DNA from 3 places in the Microbulbifer sp. ABF4_107 genome. Region 2 is predicted to be linked to each of the others. Evidence: predicted binding sites of a transcription regulator. Region 2 holds the regulator's gene; each other region holds the start of a gene.
The links. The regulator sigma-54, encoded in region 2, starts transcription at its own class of promoters, with help from an activator protein. The targets are predictions, from matches to a motif close to TGGCACANNNNTTGCNNT.

Region 1 (5,836 bases), 900 kb from region 2:
CCTGCCTCAGCGCGGCTGGGGCTTGATTGGCTTCGCCACTCCGGGGGCCTGCGGCAAGCGCGGCATCTGTGGGGCCTGCTCGGCGGGGAAGTCCGGCACCTGACCGCCGGGGCGCTTAACGTGTACCTGGATGGTCTGGGACTGCGCCAGGGGCTCGCCGCTGGCACCGAGCAATACTGCCTGGATGGTGTGAGTGCCGCGTTCCAGCGCCGATATATCCAGGCTGGTACCGGAGGAGCTGCCGGACCAGCGCTGGCCATCAATGACCGCAAAAAACTGATATCCGTCCCGCGGTACCGGGTTCAGCGCCACTTCGAGCACAATAAAGCGCTGCCCCGGGGGAATAGTCGCATCGTTGGCTGGGCTGACAATGGCAAAATTCACCGGCCCCAGTTCGGCGCGCTCACGCTCTGCTTCACTGCGCGGCGACAGTTTGCGCGTGGGGAGACCCTCCCCGGGGGTGGCCGGCTGGACATTGATAGGGCCGATTTCCACTTTTTCGGCCTTTTCTCCAGCGGGAGGGTTGTCGCTGAATGTCACGCGCCCATCGGGGCCGACAATCTTGTAGACGGCGCTACCGGAGGAATTCCCCTGGGCGGCGGATTTGTCGTCACTGTGCTCCTGGGCCAAACCCGGCATTGCCAGTAGTGCAAGCCAGAGTATGGACAACTGCGCGGTGGATCTGATCATGGGCGCTCCCGCAATCTTCTTTGCAACATTCCGTTCTCTAAAGGCTAGTGTACTCGCGAACGATATAACCGCATAAATACTCCAGCCATATACCACCGAGTTCGGCGCATAAAAAAAGCCCACACCTGTCGGTATGGGCTTTCTCGTCATCTTTGCACCTTCTCATCGGCCCTTCAAAAGAACCGGCGGGGGCGCAGAGATGATACCTGCTAATTGGCAGGACTTACATTAGCAAGAGTAGTAAAGCTCGAACTCAACCGGGTGCGTGGTCATCTGCAGACGCTGTACTTCTTCTTTCTTCAGTTCGATGTAGGCGTCGATGGCGTCGTCAGTGAATACACCACCTTCGGTCAGGAAGGCGCGGTCCTGATCCAGTGCTTCCAGGGCCTGATCCAGGCTGGCAGCAACGGTCGGGTACTCGGCCAGCTCTTCCGCCGGCAGGTCGTACAGGTCTTTGTCTGCAGCGTCGCCAGGGTGGATCTTGTTCTTCACGCCGTCGAGGCCAGCCATCAGCAGTGCAGCGAAGGCCAGGTACGGGTTGGCGGTCGGATCCGGGAAGCGGGTCTCGATACGCTTGCCTTTCGGGCTCGGCACGAACGGGATACGGATGGACGCAGAGCGGTTACGCGCGGAGTAGGCCAGGATTACCGGCGCTTCGAAGCCCGGAACCAGACGCTTGTAGGAGTTGGTAGACGCGTTACAGATCGCGTTCAGGGCGCGTGCGTGCTTGATGATACCGCCGATGTAGAACAGGGCAGTTTCAGACAGGCCAGCGTAGGCGTCGCCCGCGAACTGGTTTACGCCGTCCTTGCTGAAGGACTGGTGTACGTGCATACCGGAACCGTTGTCACCGACCAGCGGCTTGGGCATGAAGGTGGCGGTTTTGCCGTAAGCGTGCGCTACGTTGTGTACCGCGTACTTCAGGATCTGAACTTCGTCAGCCTTTTTGGTCAGGGTGTTGGCGCCAACGCCGATTTCACACTGGCCAGCGGTACCCACTTCGTGGTGGTGTACTTCGATCTCCAGGCCCATGGCTTCCATGGCGGAACACATGGCGGCACGGATGTCGTGCAGGGAGTCGACCGGCGGAACCGGGAAGTAGCCGCCCTTAACGCCCGGGCGGTGACCCATGTTGCCTTCTGCGAAAGAGGCGCCGGAAGACCAGGCCGCTTCTTCAGAGTTGATTTTGTAGAAGGCGCCGCCCATTTCGGCACCCCAGGTGATGTCGTCGAATACGAAGAACTCGGGCTCCGGGCCCATCAGCACGGTGTCGCCCAGACCGGTGGACTTCAGGTATTCCTCGGCGCGCAGTGCGATGGAACGCGGGTCGCGCTCGTAGCCCTGACCGGTGATCGGGTCAACGATGTTACAGCGAATGATCACGGTCGCTTCGTCGGTGAACGGGTCAATGAACGAAGTTTCGTCATCCGGCATCAGGATCATGTCGGATTCGTTGATGCCCTTCCAGCCAGCGATGGAAGAACCATCGAACATCTTGCCTTCTTCGAAGAACTCACCGTCAACTTCCTTAGACGGAATGGAAACGTGTTGTTCCTTACCTTTGGTATCGGTGAAGCGCAGGTCTACCCATTTGGCTTCGCTCTCTTTGATCAGGTCGAGCGTCTTTGACATTACAGTCCTCCAAGAATGAAAAGTTATGTTCGCGCCGATTCGCTTTATCTTGTGGCAACAGTAAAAGCAAAGAGTGTGCCAAATTGGGGCAAACCGGTAACAATGTGATTCGGGTCGTTGGAAATGGCCACCCGCGGGAGCAATCGGGTGCAAATCAACCAACCAGCACGTTATTTCAAGCGCCAGCACTCCCTCTCAGGTCACGATAGTCCCAATAATGGTGCCCTCAAACCTCTATTTGCACTATTTTGGGGCCAGAAAGTCACGAGAAGCACCAACTTGGTGCCGCGAGCAAATTCCTTATTGCGAGTTTATAATTCGCCACCTTTTCCGGGAAGCCACCAAATCCGCTCCCGGCCTCAAATTCAACCGCGGTTCCGGCACACCTCTATGCACTTCGTCGTCAAATTTTTCCCAGAGATCACCATCAAGAGCAACCCCGTGCGCAAGCGCATGTCGCGACAGCTCGCCGATAACCTGCGCAAGCTGATGCGCCAGCTGGATGACCGTATCAAGGTGCAGAAGGACTGGGAAAAGATCGACGTCATTGCGCCGGACGCAGTATCCCACCTTTCCGACCGTATCGAAGAGGTACTGGCGCACACCCCGGGAATCGCCAACTTTGCACGGGTGCAGCAGTTCCCGCTGGGCGACCTGGATGACATCTATCAGAAGACCCTGGCGATCTGGGGTCCGCAACTGGCTGGCAAGACGTTCTGCGTGCGGGTGAAACGCACCGGCAAACACGAATTCCAGTCCCTCGACGTGGAACAGTATGTGGGCGGCGGCCTGAATATGAATACCCAAGCCGCCGGGGTAAAACTGAAAAACCCGGACATCACCGTCAAACTGGAAGTCCGCCACGACAAGCTGAACGTGATCGAGGAACTGCACCAGGGCCTCGGCGGCTTCCCGCTTGGCACCCAGGACCCGGTGCTGTCACTGGTGTCCGGCGGCTTCGATTCCACCGTCGCCAGTTACCTGACCATGAAACGCGGCATCCGCACCCACTTTCTGTTTTTCAACCTCGGCGGCCGCCAGCACGAACTGGGGGTAAAAGAAGTGGCCTTCTACCTGTGGAATAAGTACGGCGCCTCACACCGGGTGCGCTTTGTTACCGTGCCGTTTGATGAAGTGGTGGCGGAGATTCTGGAACAGGTGGACGATTCCTATATGGGGGTCACCCTCAAGCGCATGATGTTGCGCGCCGCCACCGCCGTGGCCAAAGAACTGGAAGTGGACGCAGTGGTAACCGGCGAAGCCATCGCCCAGGTCTCCAGCCAGACCCTGAAAAACCTGTCGGTAATCGACAGCGTCACCGACACCCTGGTACTGCGTCCGCTGATCACCTCCGACAAAACCGACATCATTCGCACCGCGCGGGAAATCGGTACCGAGGAGTTTGCCGCGAATATGCCGGAGTACTGCGGGGTGATTTCGGTAAAACCCACCACCCGCGCAAAAATGGAAAAGATCGAACACGAGGAAACCCGCTTCGACTTCACCGTCCTCGACCGCGCCATCGGCAACCGGGTGATGCAGAATATCGATCAGGTGATGGACGACCTCGGCGAGGATGCACCGCCGGTGGATATTTTCAGCGAGCCCGGCGATGCCATCATCATCGACATCCGCCATCCCACCGAAGAAGAAGTGAACCCGTTGGAGCTGGAAAATGCAGAAGTGGAAACCATCCCCTTCTATCGTCTCAGCACCGCCTTCCAGAAACTGGATAAGGAAAAGCAGTACCTGTTGTACTGCGCGCGCGGGGTAATGAGCCAGTTACATGCTTCGCATCTGCTGGATGAGGGTTATCGGAATGTGGGGGTTTTTCGGCCGCAGAAGCTCAAGAAGTAGGTCGTGCATATTCCAAACGCAAAAAATGCGCCACTTGAAAGACCGCTCCCTACAACAACCAGGCACGTACAATCACAAACTGCTGCAGACAAACAATTCACCCTGCCTCAATTTATTTTGTCAGCTGTTTCTTTCTAATGCTGCATAGAGTCGTGCACTATTAGCTTAGATAAAAACCAGAGGGAATTGACATGCCACAAGCACGACCGCAGTACTATATAAATCCATTTTTGCAAAATATTGATAACGTTCTTGCAACGAGTCTCACCAAATACAGGTTGAAAACCAATTGCACAACTGTAGATACCACAGCGTGGCACTGTCTTAACAACGTGGAGAGGGAGGCAACAGTCCTGATCAGTGGGCACGGTGCGCAAGCTGGCTTTAACCAACCTGTCAGTGGAATTAGCAATGGCCTGCGTGGTGAGCAACGGATTTATTGCAGCCCCGCTCAGCTCGCAAACTGGCTGCATAGTTTCTGGGCCCTGCCTGTATCTCACGTGAAAATTCGCTTGCTGGGATGTGAACTGAACCATGTCGCTCAACAGTTGGCGATAGAACTCGGTCATTTGGGTTATGTAGACATTGTGGTGGGAGGGTATATTGACTCTGTGATATATGATGGATTCGACGCGCAAACCGGTCGGGGCTCTGCATACTCTTTGGTTGACCTAAACACTGATAAAAAACTTTTTCACAAATCTGCGCTAGCGGCAGCAGGAGTAGAGCGGTTAGAGTGGTACAACGCAAAAGGTAAAAAAGTGACCAAACCCTTTTTCGATAAAAGATTCACCGTATAGAGTTTTCAACAATACCCGGCCTAGTGACCTCGTAAACAGGAGGCCTGTACAGCCCCCATGGTTTATTTTCCTTTACGCCTCACAGTGCAGGGCATGTATACCGCCCTTACATATAATGCAAAAAGGACTAAAGATGTTCAGCCACATCATGCTCGGCGCCAACGATATCCAGGAATCCAAAGCCTTTTACGATGCCATCCTCGGCGAGCTCGGCTACAAGCCCGGTGTTATCGATCAAAAAGGCCGCTGCTTTTACTTCACCGACACCGGGGTATTTGCGATTACCAAACCCATCGACGGCCAACCGGCGAGCTGTGGCAATGGCAGTACCATCGGCTTTGCGGTGGAGAGCCCGGAACAGGCCGACCGCTGGCACGCAACCGGTCTCGCCAACGGCGGCGCTCCCTGCGAGGACCCGCCCGGGGTACGTGAGGGCGGCGGCTTGAAGCTGTATCTGGCCTACCTGCGTGACCCGGCGGGCAACAAAATCTGTGCGATGCGCCGCCTGTAAAGTCTGAATTCCACGGATAAGTGCACCGGTTTACCCGCTTCAAACCGCCTTTCCAGCCGGGCCAGGGCCCGGCAGCCCTCAAAACCGCACAAATTTCCGCCAATCCGACTCCCAATTGCCACACTTCACCTCTATAATGCGCGCGCTTTGGCCGGATAGCCGCTGTTTTACCTCTCAGCCCAGCCCCCGCCTGACCTAATTCTCTGGTGCGACCCACTGGTCGCACCCAATCACGCATTACGCCCAGAGGCCCCCAGTGATAGACAATCTTCGCAATATCGCGATCATCGCCCACGTTGACCACGGCAAGACCACCCTGGTGGACAAGCTGCTGCAGCAGTCCGGC
Region 2 (5,836 bases):
GGCAGCTGCTCGTGGCGGCGCAGGTAACGCAGTACCACATCCAGGTGCAGGTTCGGGCGCACGGAGACAATCTCCGTATCCATCAGGCCGCCGGCGGTTTCCTCATCGTAAGAGAGGACGCTCTCTACCCGCTGGCGGTCGCGCTCGCTCATCGCCGACAGCACTTCCGCCATCACCCGATCTGGCAGTTGTTGCAGGATGTCCGCCACATCGTCCGCATCGAGCCCTTCCATCACCGCCACCATTTCCTCGGTGTCCATGGTGGAGAGAATCTGGCTCTGTACCTCGTCCGGGAGTTCCTGCAGCACCTCACCCTCGATCTGGCGATCGATCAGTTTCCACAGCACCTGACGAATGCGCGGTGGGGAGCTTTCCAGTAGCTGGGCGATGCTGGGGGGAGAGGGATGCCAGCATGCGCTGGACTTCGCGCCCGGTACCGCTATCCAGTGCCGCGTACAGCTCACCGAGCTGGTTTTGGGCGCGGAAATTGATGTCGGCGTTGACGGGTTTGGGCACAGACGGTCCTGGTGTTCGGTGGAGGGGCGGGTGCCGGCATTATAGTGCTAAACCGGGAGTTGGCAGCTTGTTTGTCTTTCCGGCTATCTGTTCAGTCCACTGTGCTGGGCTCTATTCACCCTCACCGAAGCGATCATTGATCAGTGCGCAAATAGCTTCGTGGGCAGCGTCCTCATCGCGCCCGGCCACTTCGAGTTCGAGCTCTACACCCTTGCCGGCGGCCAGTAACATCAAAGCCATCACGCTCTTACCGTCCACGGCTTTTCCCTGGCAGTGCACTTTCACATCGGAGGAAAAGCGCGCACTGGTCTGGGCAAATTTGCTGGCCGCGCGCGCGTGAAGTCCGAGTTTATTGATGATGGTGATACGACTTTTCTGCATTGGCGATGATCTTTCCGTGCGGTTTTTTACCGTCGAGCAGTCTGGCGAGAGGCTCAACCGTGGTTTTTCTGTTGTTCCCGATGGCGGATCTGAATGTTTTCAAATGTACTGGCAAAGTGCTTGGCCAGTTGTTCCACCATGTATACCGAGCGGTGGCGGCCACCGGTGCAGCCGATGGACACCGAGGTATAGCTGCGGTTGCTCTGCTGGTATGAGGGCAGCCAGCGCTCCAGGAATGCGGTGATATCCCGCTGCATGTCCTGGGTTTCCTGGTGTGAGCGGAGGAAGTCCGCTACTTCCGGGTCCATCCCGGTTTTTTCTCGCAGCTCCGCTACCCAGTACGGATTGGGCAGGCAGCGCAGGTCAAACACCAGGTCTGCGTCTACCGGCACGCCGTGCTTAAAGCCGAAAGACTGGAATAGCACCGCCATACCCGGTGAGTCTTTGCCGACCACCCGGGTTTTAATCTGGTCGCGCAGTTGGTGCAGGCTAAGGCTGCTGGTATCGATCACCAGGTCGGCCATGGAGGCCAGTGGCGCCAGGATTTCTTTCTCCCGGTTGAGGGCTTCCAACAGGTGGGTTCGGCTGTCGCTCAGGGGGTGCTTGCGTCGGGTCTCGCTGAAGCGTTGAACCAGCACCGGAGAGCGTGCATCCAGATAGACAACGTCGCATTCAACACCGCTCTCGCGCAGGTCATGAATGACCTGGGGTGCCTGGCGCACATCCTGCCACAGGTTGCGGGCGTCGATGCCCAGGGCAAGTTGGGTGTTTTCATGGTGGCCCGGAGCAGTCTGTGGTGATTGCTCGCTTACCCGGCGTACCAATTCTGGCAGCAGGCTCGCGGGCAGGTTATCGATGCAGTTGAAGCCTACGTCTTCCAGTAGCTGCAGGGCAGAACTTTTTCCTGAGCCGGAACGGCCGCTGATGATGACCAATCGCATTGCACTCGCGCTCCTTGCCAATTGAGCAGGCCCTAATTATTCGTCGGGCCAGTATAAAGCAGTCACCCCGATCCGCGGGGTCGAAAGCTGCGCCATTGAGCGCTAGCTCAATAAAAATCAGGCCGCCGCTGCGCTGTTAATGGCCAGTGCGTAGAGGTCATCGCTGGTAGTGGCCTGGCGCAGCTTTTCACGTACACGGCTGTCACTGAACAGGGCGGCAATTTCCGCCAGGGTATCCAGGTGCTCCTGGTCGGAATCCTCCGGTACCAGCAGGGCGAAAAGCAGATCCACCGGCTGACGGTCGATGGCGTCAAAATCTACAGCTGGAGAGGTGGTGCAAAGGACACCGATGGGCTTCTCACAGCCAGGCAGACGGCAGTGTGGAATGGCGACACCTTCACCAATGCCGGTAGAACCCAGGCGCTCCCGGGCTACCAGCTGGTTGAACACTGTGTCGGTGTCCAGGTCGGGGTATAGTTCGGAGATCGCCTGGGCGATATTGAGCAACAGCTTTTTCTTGCTACTCCCCGCCAGGTGGCAAAGGCTCAGGCGGGGAGAGAGTAATGCTTCCAATGTCATAACGTGCAGATGATCTAGCGGTGCGAATCAACCGTTGACTCGTAATGATGGAGCCTAGCGGTGACCGCGTAACTTCTCTTTGTGTTTCAACAGCTGTCGGTCGAGTTTGTCGGTCAGCGAATCAATCGCCGCGTACATATCCTCTGACTCCGAATCGGCAAAAATATCCTTGTTGCCGCTCACGTGAATCCGCGCTTCGGCTTTCTGGACTAGTTTGTCGACGGACAGGGTGACCTGGGTTGTGGTGATCAGGTCATTGTGGCGGGAGAGCTTGTCCAGTTTGGTCAGGCAGTAATCGCGAATGGCCGGAGTAACGTCTACATGGTGGCCACTGATATTGATCTGCATGGATTTCTCCTCATCGAGTACAACACAATCTGGCTGCACCCCCGCACAGGGCGGCAACCCTACTAGGAAGTGCGTCAGAATGGAAGGATACACTCGCTGTCAGGCTATTGGTTGCCCAGAAAATAGCCGCCGAGGCCAAGTGTAGGTGGAATTGGGGGGAAGGCACGACGGGTTTGGGTAAAAGTGTGACCCTGCGGCCTACACCAGTCGCTTTCTTTCGCTTGAGGAGGGGATGCCCATGGACTCCCGGTATTTCGCTACAGTGCGTCGCGCCACCTTGATCCCCTGGGCGTCGAGCTCCTGGGTGATCTTGTTGTCAGACAGCGGTTTGCGCGGCTGCTCGCCATCGATCAGCTTGCGGATCAGCGCCCGGATGGCAGTGGAGGAAGCATCTTCTCCGGAGTCGGTGCTGACATGGCTGGAGAAAAAGTACTTGAGTTCGAATACGCCGCGAGGCGTGAGCATGTACTTCTGGGTGGTGACCCGGGAAATAGTGGACTCGTGCATGCCGATGGTTTCGGCAATATTCGCCAGCACCATGGGTTTCATGGCTTCCGGCCCCTGCTCGAAAAATCCCTGCTGCTTTTCCACAATGCTGCTGGCGACCTTGAGGAGCGTTTCGTGGCGGCTTTGCAGGCTTTTCAGGAACCAGCGCGCTTCCTGCAGGTTGTCGCGCAGATAGTTGTTTTCACTGGAGTTGTCTGCACGCTTGATCATTGCCGCGTAGGCGTTATTGATGCGCAGCTTGGGCGTGGTTTCCGGGTTTAGTTCCACGACCCAGCGGTCTTGCTTGCGGCTGACGATGACGTCGGGCACCACATACTGGGGCTCCTCGCCACCGAAGGCCTCACCGGGGTAGGGCGTGAGCGTCTGGATCAGCCGCATGACATCGCCCAGTTGCGCTTCGCTGAGGCGGGTGCGGCGGCTCAATTGGCGAAAGTCCCGTTTTCCCAGCAGGTCCAGGTGCTGGCTCACCACGGCTACGGCCTGAGAAAGCCAGGGGGTTTGGTCCGGCAGCTGGCGCAGTTGCAGCAGCAGGCTTTCGCGCAGATCGCGCGCGCCACAGCCCGCCGGCTCCAGCTGCTGGATGGTCTTCAATACGGCCATGACCTCATCGACGTCCAGCTCCATGGACTCCGCCAGCTCTTCAATGGGGGTACCCAGGAAGCCGTTGGGAGCGATGGCGTCGATCAGCGTTTCGCCGATCAGCTTGTCTTCGATAGAGAGTGGGGTGAGGTTGAGTTGCCACTGCAGGTGATCCTGCAGGCTTTCCGAGGCCGCGCTGCGCTGCTCGAGCGCGAAATCTTCGCCCTCGCCGCCACTGTGGCTGCCGCTTGAATAGATGTCGTCCCAGCGCGTATCTACCGGCAGGTCATCTGGAATATCGTTGGTCCAGTCGCCGTCTGCGGAGGACTCGGCCTGGGTTTCCGCGGCTCGCTCAGAGGCTTCTTCCTTGCGCTCTGCGGGAGTGTTCTGGTCCTGGAGTGATTCTCCGGCGTGCTCGTCGAAGTCCGACTCCAGCAGCGGGTTGCTGTCCAGGGCGGATTGAATTTCCTGTTGCAGGTCCAGCGTCGACAGCTGCAGCAGGCGGATGGCCTGTTGCAGCTGTGGCGTCATTGTCAGCTGAGTGCCGAGTTTTAACTGGAGTGACTGCTTCATAGGGGTGTGCCGGCAGAAAAATCTGGCGTGAATCCGCTGCGGAGAATTTTATGTTTCCGGCGGCGGGGTAAAGCTCATTTCATGCAGACTACCCCGGGGCGGGGCGGAAGACAAGAGGGCGGTTAAGCAATAAGTGTGCCGAAAAAATGATGGCATTTGGTCACAGCTTAAATCCTGTGACCAATGTCTTCGAGTTGGCGTGAAATAGGGAGGTCTTTCCCTCTGTGAACTAGATGGTGAACTCGTGTCCTAAGTAGACGTCTTTCACCTGTTTGTTTTCGGCCACGTCGCGGGGGTCGCCAGAGGCGATAATGTGGCCTTCGCTGACGATAAACGCGGTCTCACAGATGTCCAGGGTCTCGCGAACGTTGTGGTCGGTGATCAGAACGCCGATTCCGCGGTCTTTCAAGTGGCGGATGATCTGCTTGATATCGTTGACGGAAATGGGATCGACACCGGCGAATGGCTCGTCCAGCAATACGAATGCGGGGTTGGTTGCCAGGGCGCGGGCAATCTCCACTCGCCGCCGCTCACCACCTGATAGGGCCATACCCAGGCTTTCGCGGATATGGGTGATGTGGAACTCTTCCAGGAGGGCTTCCAGCTGCTCCTTGCGCTGGGCATTGTTCAGGTCTTTGCGAGTCTGCAGGATCGCGAGGATATTGTCCTGCACCGAGAGGCGGCGGAAAACGGAGGCTTCCTGAGGCAGGTAACCAATGCCTTTGCGCGCGCGGCCATGCATGGACAGGCCGGTGATATCTTCATCGTCGATCAATACCTGGCCAGCATCCGCCTGCACCAGACCGGCGATCATATAGAAGCAGGTGGTTTTACCCGCGCCGTTGGGTCCCAGCAGGCCGACGACCTGGCCGCTGGATACGCTCACGGAGACATCCTGAACGACTTTGCGCTTTTTGTACTGCTTGGCGAGATGGAGCGCCTTGAGCGTTGGCATTATTCAATTCCGGCTGGGGCGGCACCTGGCCGCACTCAATAAATCTGCGTGTTGCGTTGGCGGTAATGGCTCAATGCCGTTACTCGCTAAAGTCTCATTACTGTCCGTCGGTGTCCCCGGACTGCCCTTCGGGCTTCCAGATCATTTCCACGCGCTTTTTCTCTGACTGGCCGCGGGCCTTCATCTGCTCACTGTTCAGGTCGTAATCGATGCGTTCGGCGGTCAGGGTGTTGCCGTCGCGGTCGACAAACGCCTCTCCGGTAAGTTGCAGGGCGTCATTGGCCACCAGGAATTCGATGCGCGCAGCGCGGGCCTTGACCGGCGTGGTGCTTTCTTCGACCTGTTGCTGGAAGTGCGCTGGCGTGCCGGTGGCGATGACCTTGTTGATCTCTCCCTTGCTGTTGCCGTGCACTTCAACCCGGTCGGCACGAATCTGCAGGGAGCCCTGGCTGATTAC
Region 3 (5,836 bases), 2.0 Mb from region 2:
AGCACCTCGTAACCGTCGATCTTGTTGCCCGGTTGCAGCGGAGGTGGGAAGGGTAACTGGCTTGTCGCCAGCATCACATCGTCCGCCTCCAGCGTATCCAGCACATTCACCCGGCACAGCGCCAGGCTCAAGTTGTCCTTGCTGCCATTATCCAGCGCCGCCGACATCAGCGGCTGTGCCGCCTCCAGCTGGTGCTCTACCAGCAGATCCTTGAATTGCCTGGTCGGCAGAAAATCGTGAATACCATCGGTGGTCACACAAAACAGATCGCCCGCTTCCAGCGGCTCCTGGCGGTAATCCACCTCGATATGCGCATCCATCCCCAGTGCGCGGCTCAAAAACGTCCGCCCTGGTCCCAGGGTGCGGCTGTGGTCCTGTGTCAGGCATTCGAGCTTGCCGTCTCTCAGTCGATAAATCCGCGAATCCCCGATATGAATCAGATGCGCGGTAGAGCCTTTCAGCATCACCGCCGAGAAGGTCGTCAACCAACCCCGCTGCACCTCATCCGCGCCGCCGCTCTGCCGGTACAGCCAGCCATTCAGTGCGTGCAAAACCCGCGCCGCCGCCTGCTTTACCGACCAGGAATCCGGCGTACTGTAATAGTCGGAAATAAACCCGCTCACCGCCGCCCGCGCCGCCGCACCCCCGGCCTCCGCGCTGCCCACCCCATCCGCAATCGCGGCGAGAGAACCGCGATAACGCAGATCGCTGCCGGTGGCCCGGTAGATCGCAACCGCGTCGTCGTTGTAGGCGCGCTGTCCGCACTCGGTGGCCGTGGCAAATTCCAGGTTCTCGGAATTGGAGGCCTGTTGGTCTGAATCGGGCACGGTGATGGTTTCGCAGGTGGTGTTCAAAATAGGTGGTCTCTTTCGTCATTCCGGGCCTGACCCGGAATCCAGTGCTACGAAGCTGGATGCCGGATCAAGTCCGGCATGACGGTTTATAAAGTCGGTGCCAGAATTCGCCCCTCTCGTCATTCCGGGCCTGACCCGGAATCCAGTGCTGCGAAGCTGGATGCCGGATCGAGTCCGGCATGACCGTATTTGAAGAATTACGCAACGTCGATCAGAGAAACACTACCATCCGGCATGACTTCCGCCATCTGACCTTCCGGTTCTTCCAGGAACAGCAGCGTCACAAAGCCAAGCACCGCCGTACCCGCAATCACCAGGAAGAAGGTCTGGTAAGAAACCATGCTCAGCACCGTCAGATAAAACACCGCGCCCACATTCCCGTAAGCCCCGGTCATCCCCGCAATCTGCCCGGTCAGGCGACGCTTGATCAGCGGTACCACCGCAAACACCGCACCCTCACCGGATTGCACGAAGAAAGAACATGCCATCGCCGCAGCCACCGCCAGGTATAAAGGCCACTCGCTGTCGATCATGCTCATGGTCAGATAGCCCAGCGCCAGACCCGCCGTCAGAATCAGCAGCGTACTCTTGCGCCCGAACCGGTCACTGATCAAACCACCCGCCGGGCGGGACATCAGGTTCATAAACGCATAAGCAGAAGCCAGCAGGCCCGCTTTCACCGGATCCAGGGTAAAGGTCTCCGAGAAAAACAGCGGCAGCATGGAAATCACCGCAAGCTCAGAACCGAAAGTGGCGAAGTACAGAATGTTCAGCACCGCCACCTGCTTGAACTGATAGCGATGGATCGGCTCCGGCAGTTTGACGAAAATTTCTTTGTTGATGTCGTAACACTTCTTCGCATCAAACACGTACAGCGCCACCAGGGATACATAAATCGCGATCGCCACCGGCATTGCCAGCATGCCCACGCCCGCCGGCGACAGCTTCCAGGTCAGCAGCGCCAGCGCCGCATACATGGGCACCTTCATGATCAGCAGCAGTACAAAGTCCGACGGGCTGGACACTTCCATACCGCCGATTTTCTTCGGCTTGAAATAGGTGCCGCCTTTCGGAGTGTCGGTTACCGAGCGGTAATAAATCACACTGTAAACCAGCGCAATCACACCGGTAATACCGATGGCATAGCGCCAGCCGTCGTCGCCACCGAACAGCAGTGCGATGGTCGGCAGACTCATGGCACCGGCGGCAGAACCAAAGTTACCCCAGCCACCGTAAATACCTTCCGCGGTACCCAGCTGCTTTGCCGGGAACCACTCGGAAACCATGCGGATGCCAATCACGAACCCTGCGCCGATAAAGCCCAGCAGAAAACGGCCGATAGCCGCCGCGGTAAAGCTGTCCGCCAGCGCAAAGATAAAACAGGGGATACTGCCAATGGCCAGCAGCAGGGAATAGGTCAGGCGCGGGCCGTATTTATCGGTCAGCATGCCGATAATCACCCGCGCCGGAATGGTCAGCGCCACGTTCAGGATCAGCAGTGTCTTCACTTGCTCGGAGGTGAGCGACAGGCTGTCGGCAATGGCCATCAGCAGCGGTGCGTGGTTGAACCAGGCAAGGAAGGTAATAAAGAAAGCGATCCAGGTCAGGTGCAGCACCCGGATCTTTCCTTTGAAGGAAAACAGATTTAAAGAATCACTGGACATGGTCGTATCCCGTTAGTTATGAATCTTTTCTCTGTTCTGTTGCGGTCGCCGCCCGAAACGCGAGCTCGTCATCCCCGCGAACGCGGGGATCCAGATACCGCAGAGCTGGATTCCCGCCTTCGCGGGAATGACGGAAGTGGAAGAGCTCAGGCTACATCAATCAGGGAGACACTGCCGTCCGGCATCACCTCTACCATATGGCCTTCCGGCTCTTCCATCAGCAACAGAACAATAAAACTGAAAACAGCGGTGCCGGCGATCACCAGGAAAAACGTCTGGTAATCCACCAGGGTCAGCACCGTCAGAAAAAATACCGCGCCCACATTGCCGTAGGCGCCGGTCATACCGGCAATCTGGCCGGTGAGGCGGCGCTTTATCAGCGGCACTACCGCGAATACCGCACCGGCACCGGCCTGTACAAAGAAGGAACACAGCATGGCCGCACCCACCGCCAGGTACAGCGGCCAGGTTTCACCGATCTGGCTCATCAGCAGGTAACCGCAGGCGAGGCCCGCCACCAGAATCATCAGCACCGGTTTGCGACCATATTTATCGCTCAGCAGACCGCCGGTGGGGCGGGAAACCAGGTTCATAAAGGAATAGGCGGAGGCCACCAGACCGGCTTTTACCGGGTCCAGGGTGAAGGTCTCGAAGAAAAACAGCGGCAGCATGGAGATCACTGCCAGCTCGGAACCGAAAGTGGCGAAGTACAGCAGATTGAGAATCGCCACCTGCTTGAATTTGTAGCGGTGAATCGGCGCCGGTGGATTGGTGAAAACCTCCCGGTTGATGCTCCAGGTTTTTTTCAGTTCCAGCAGATAGAGACCGGTGAGGGCGGCGTAAATGGTGTAGGTCCAGAACTGATTCAGCAGGCCCACTTCCGCCGGCGACAGTTTCCAGGTCAACAGCGCCAGGGCGCCGTACATGGGCAGCTTCATAAACAGCAGCAGAAAAAAGTCGCCGCTACTGGTCACTTCCATCGCGCCGATTTTTTTCGGCTTGAAATAGGTCGATCCTTTGGGAGTGTCGGTCACGCTGTTGTAGTAGACCACGCTGTACAGCAGCGCGATCACACCGGTGAGACCAATGGCGTAGCGCCAGCCGTCGTCACCACCGAATACTAATGCTAGGGAAGGCAGTAAGATGGCGCCGGCGGCGGAACCGAAGTTACCCCAGCCTCCGTAGACACCCTCGGCGGTGCCGAGGTGGCGGGCGGGGAACCACTCGCTCACCATGCGGATACCGATCACGAAGCCGGCACCGATAAAGCCCATAAAAAAGCGGGCGATGGCCGCCTGCACAAAACTGTCGGCCAGGGCGAATACGAAACAGGGAAGGCCGCCGATGGCCAGCAGCGCGGAGAAGGTCAGGCGCGGGCCGTATTTGTCGGTGAGCATGCCGATGATCATGCGCGCGGGAATGGTCAGCGCCACGTTCAGGATCAGCAGGGTTTTTACCTGGTCCGGAGTCAGTGCCAGGCTTTCTGCGATGGCCATCAGCAGCGGGGCGTGGCTGAACCAGGCAAAGAAGCACAGGAAAAAGGCCAGCCAGGTCATGTGCAGGATTTTGACGTTACCGGTAAACGACAACAGGTTCAGGCGATCGGATTGACTGTGTCCAGACATCGGTTTCTCTAATTCCCTCATCGGAGCAGCTGGGTTCGTGTCGGCGGGGCCAAATCGCAGACACAAAAAAAGCCCACGGGCGCAGCTGGCTGCCGCCGGTGGACTTCGCTGTCCTGAATTTCGTATTCGCTATGGTTTCTCAATAAAGAGATGGCGCTACTGACTTCAGCGTTGGGATTTGCCCGAGTCTTGCTCAGGTCTGTTGTTTTTATCCCGCCGCTTTGCGCGCGCATTTAATAGGTATTCAATATCTGTGCCATTTTTGGGCGAGGTACGGATGGTGGTGCAAAGGGGGGAAGTCTATTGGTGCGGGAGAGAGTGGGTGCCCTGTTTTGGGCTGTTTTGAGCGCCCCGGTGCACGCTTGTGCACCGGGGGCGGGCGAGCCCTGGTCGGGCTGGGGGTTAATTGGTGCGGGCGTGCCTGGGGGCGCTCAGCTGCTGGTGGCGAATATAGTCCAGGGTTTGCTGGTGGAGATCGGACTGGAACAGCGCCGCCGTGTCCATATCCACCGGCGCAATCTCATTACACAGGGTGAGCAGCTCGCGGGCCTTCTTCTCGGTGGGGCGGCCGTGGTCCGTCTGCGGGTGGGCGAACAGGTGCCAGCCGGTATTCTGTGTCGGTTCGCGGCCTTGCTGGCTCAGCAGTTGGTCGTTCAGGGAGGCGGCAAAGGTTTCCTCCGGCAGGTCGAGATATTCGGCCCGGGCCAAAATACCGATGGCATCGCGGCGGTGACTGCGGTCGCTCAACCAGCCGCAGGCTTCCAGCAGGGCGGCGCGCAGGGCCAGGTGGGTGGCCGGGTTGGCCTCGTGCCAGCTCTGGGTGACTGCCAGCACTTTTTCCGGCATTGCTGGCATCAGGGCATTGTTGGGGGTGGCGATCACACCGATACCTTCCTGTACCGCGAGGGTGTTCCAGGGCTCGCCCACACAGAAACCATCGATATCGCCGCGGCGCAAATGATCCACCATCTGCTCCGGTGGCAGTACCAGCAGGCGTACATCGGTATCGGGGTTGATGCCGGCGCTGTTCAGCCAGTGACGCAGTTGCAGAGTGTGGCTGGCAAAGGGGTAGACGCTGGCAAAGGTCAGCGGCGCTTCATCGTCACCGCGGGCGTCAATAAATGCTTTGAGTGCGGCACCGGTGCCGGCGGCATCGTCGGTATCTGTCTGCAGCTGATCGTAGAGCGCTTTTGACAGGGTGATGGCGTTGCCGTTGCAGCTAAGGATCAGGCCACTGAGAAGCTGTTCTTCGCAGTGTGGCAGCGTCTGCTTCAGGGTCAGTGGCATGGGGGCCAGCATCGCCGCGGCATCGGCGGCGCCACCAATCAGTTTGTCGCGCAGGGTGGCCCAGGAGGTTTCCCGCTGCAACCCCACGTTCAGTCCGTAGCGATCAAACAGGCCCATCTCGCGAGCAATGATCAGCGGTGCGCTGTCGGTGAGGCGCAGGTAAAGAAGTTTCAGGTTTGGCTTTTCGGCTTGCAGGCTGCTCACAGTAATACTCTCGAATTCTTTTTAGTCATTGGTCGCACCAGGGGGTCTTCCGTATTAATTCACTGCGCTCTGCAGATGCGTGACGATCTGCTCTGCCACATTGCGCATGGTGGAATTGCTGTTCATGGCCAGGGTGCGCAGGGTCTGGTGGGCGGCCTGCTCGCTGATGTTTTTGCGCGCCATCAGCAGGCCTTTGGCCCGC

Region 1: the regulator sigma-54 is predicted to act here: its motif matches at 2,386-2,403, upstream of glnA (glutamate--ammonia ligase).
Region 3: the regulator sigma-54 is predicted to act here: its motif matches at 4,385-4,402, upstream of ACYX4K_RS11405 (NarK family nitrate/nitrite MFS transporter).

Annotation. Positions count from the first base shown of each region.
Region 1 is NZ_CM149983.1:3,888,591-3,894,426, reverse strand. It holds gene ACYX4K_RS16005 (DUF4124 domain-containing protein) at 7-690, opposite strand; gene glnA (glutamate--ammonia ligase) at 919-2,322, opposite strand; gene thiI (tRNA uracil 4-sulfurtransferase ThiI) at 2,713-4,179, shown strand; gene ACYX4K_RS15990 (hypothetical protein) at 4,371-4,979, shown strand; gene ACYX4K_RS15985 (VOC family protein) at 5,113-5,490, shown strand; gene typA (translational GTPase TypA) at 5,747-5,836, shown strand, end outside.
Region 2 is NZ_CM149983.1:577,222-583,057, forward strand. It holds partial or broken gene mgtE (magnesium transporter) at 1-492, opposite strand, end outside; gene ACYX4K_RS02270 (HPr family phosphocarrier protein) at 628-897, opposite strand; gene rapZ (RNase adapter RapZ) at 951-1,838, opposite strand; gene ptsN (PTS IIA-like nitrogen regulatory protein PtsN) at 1,956-2,417, opposite strand; gene hpf (ribosome hibernation-promoting factor, HPF/YfiA family) at 2,472-2,765, opposite strand; gene ACYX4K_RS02290 (RNA polymerase factor sigma-54) at 2,964-4,424, opposite strand; gene lptB (LPS export ABC transporter ATP-binding protein) at 4,654-5,379, opposite strand; gene lptA (lipopolysaccharide transport periplasmic protein LptA) at 5,477-5,836, opposite strand, start outside.
Region 3 is NZ_CM149983.1:2,780,827-2,786,662, reverse strand. It holds gene ACYX4K_RS11415 (bifunctional protein-serine/threonine kinase/phosphatase) at 1-854, opposite strand, end outside; gene ACYX4K_RS11410 (NarK family nitrate/nitrite MFS transporter) at 1,052-2,518, opposite strand; gene ACYX4K_RS11405 (NarK family nitrate/nitrite MFS transporter) at 2,665-4,143, opposite strand; gene ACYX4K_RS11400 (CmpA/NrtA family ABC transporter substrate-binding protein) at 4,546-5,634, opposite strand; gene ACYX4K_RS11395 (ANTAR domain-containing response regulator) at 5,689-5,836, opposite strand, start outside.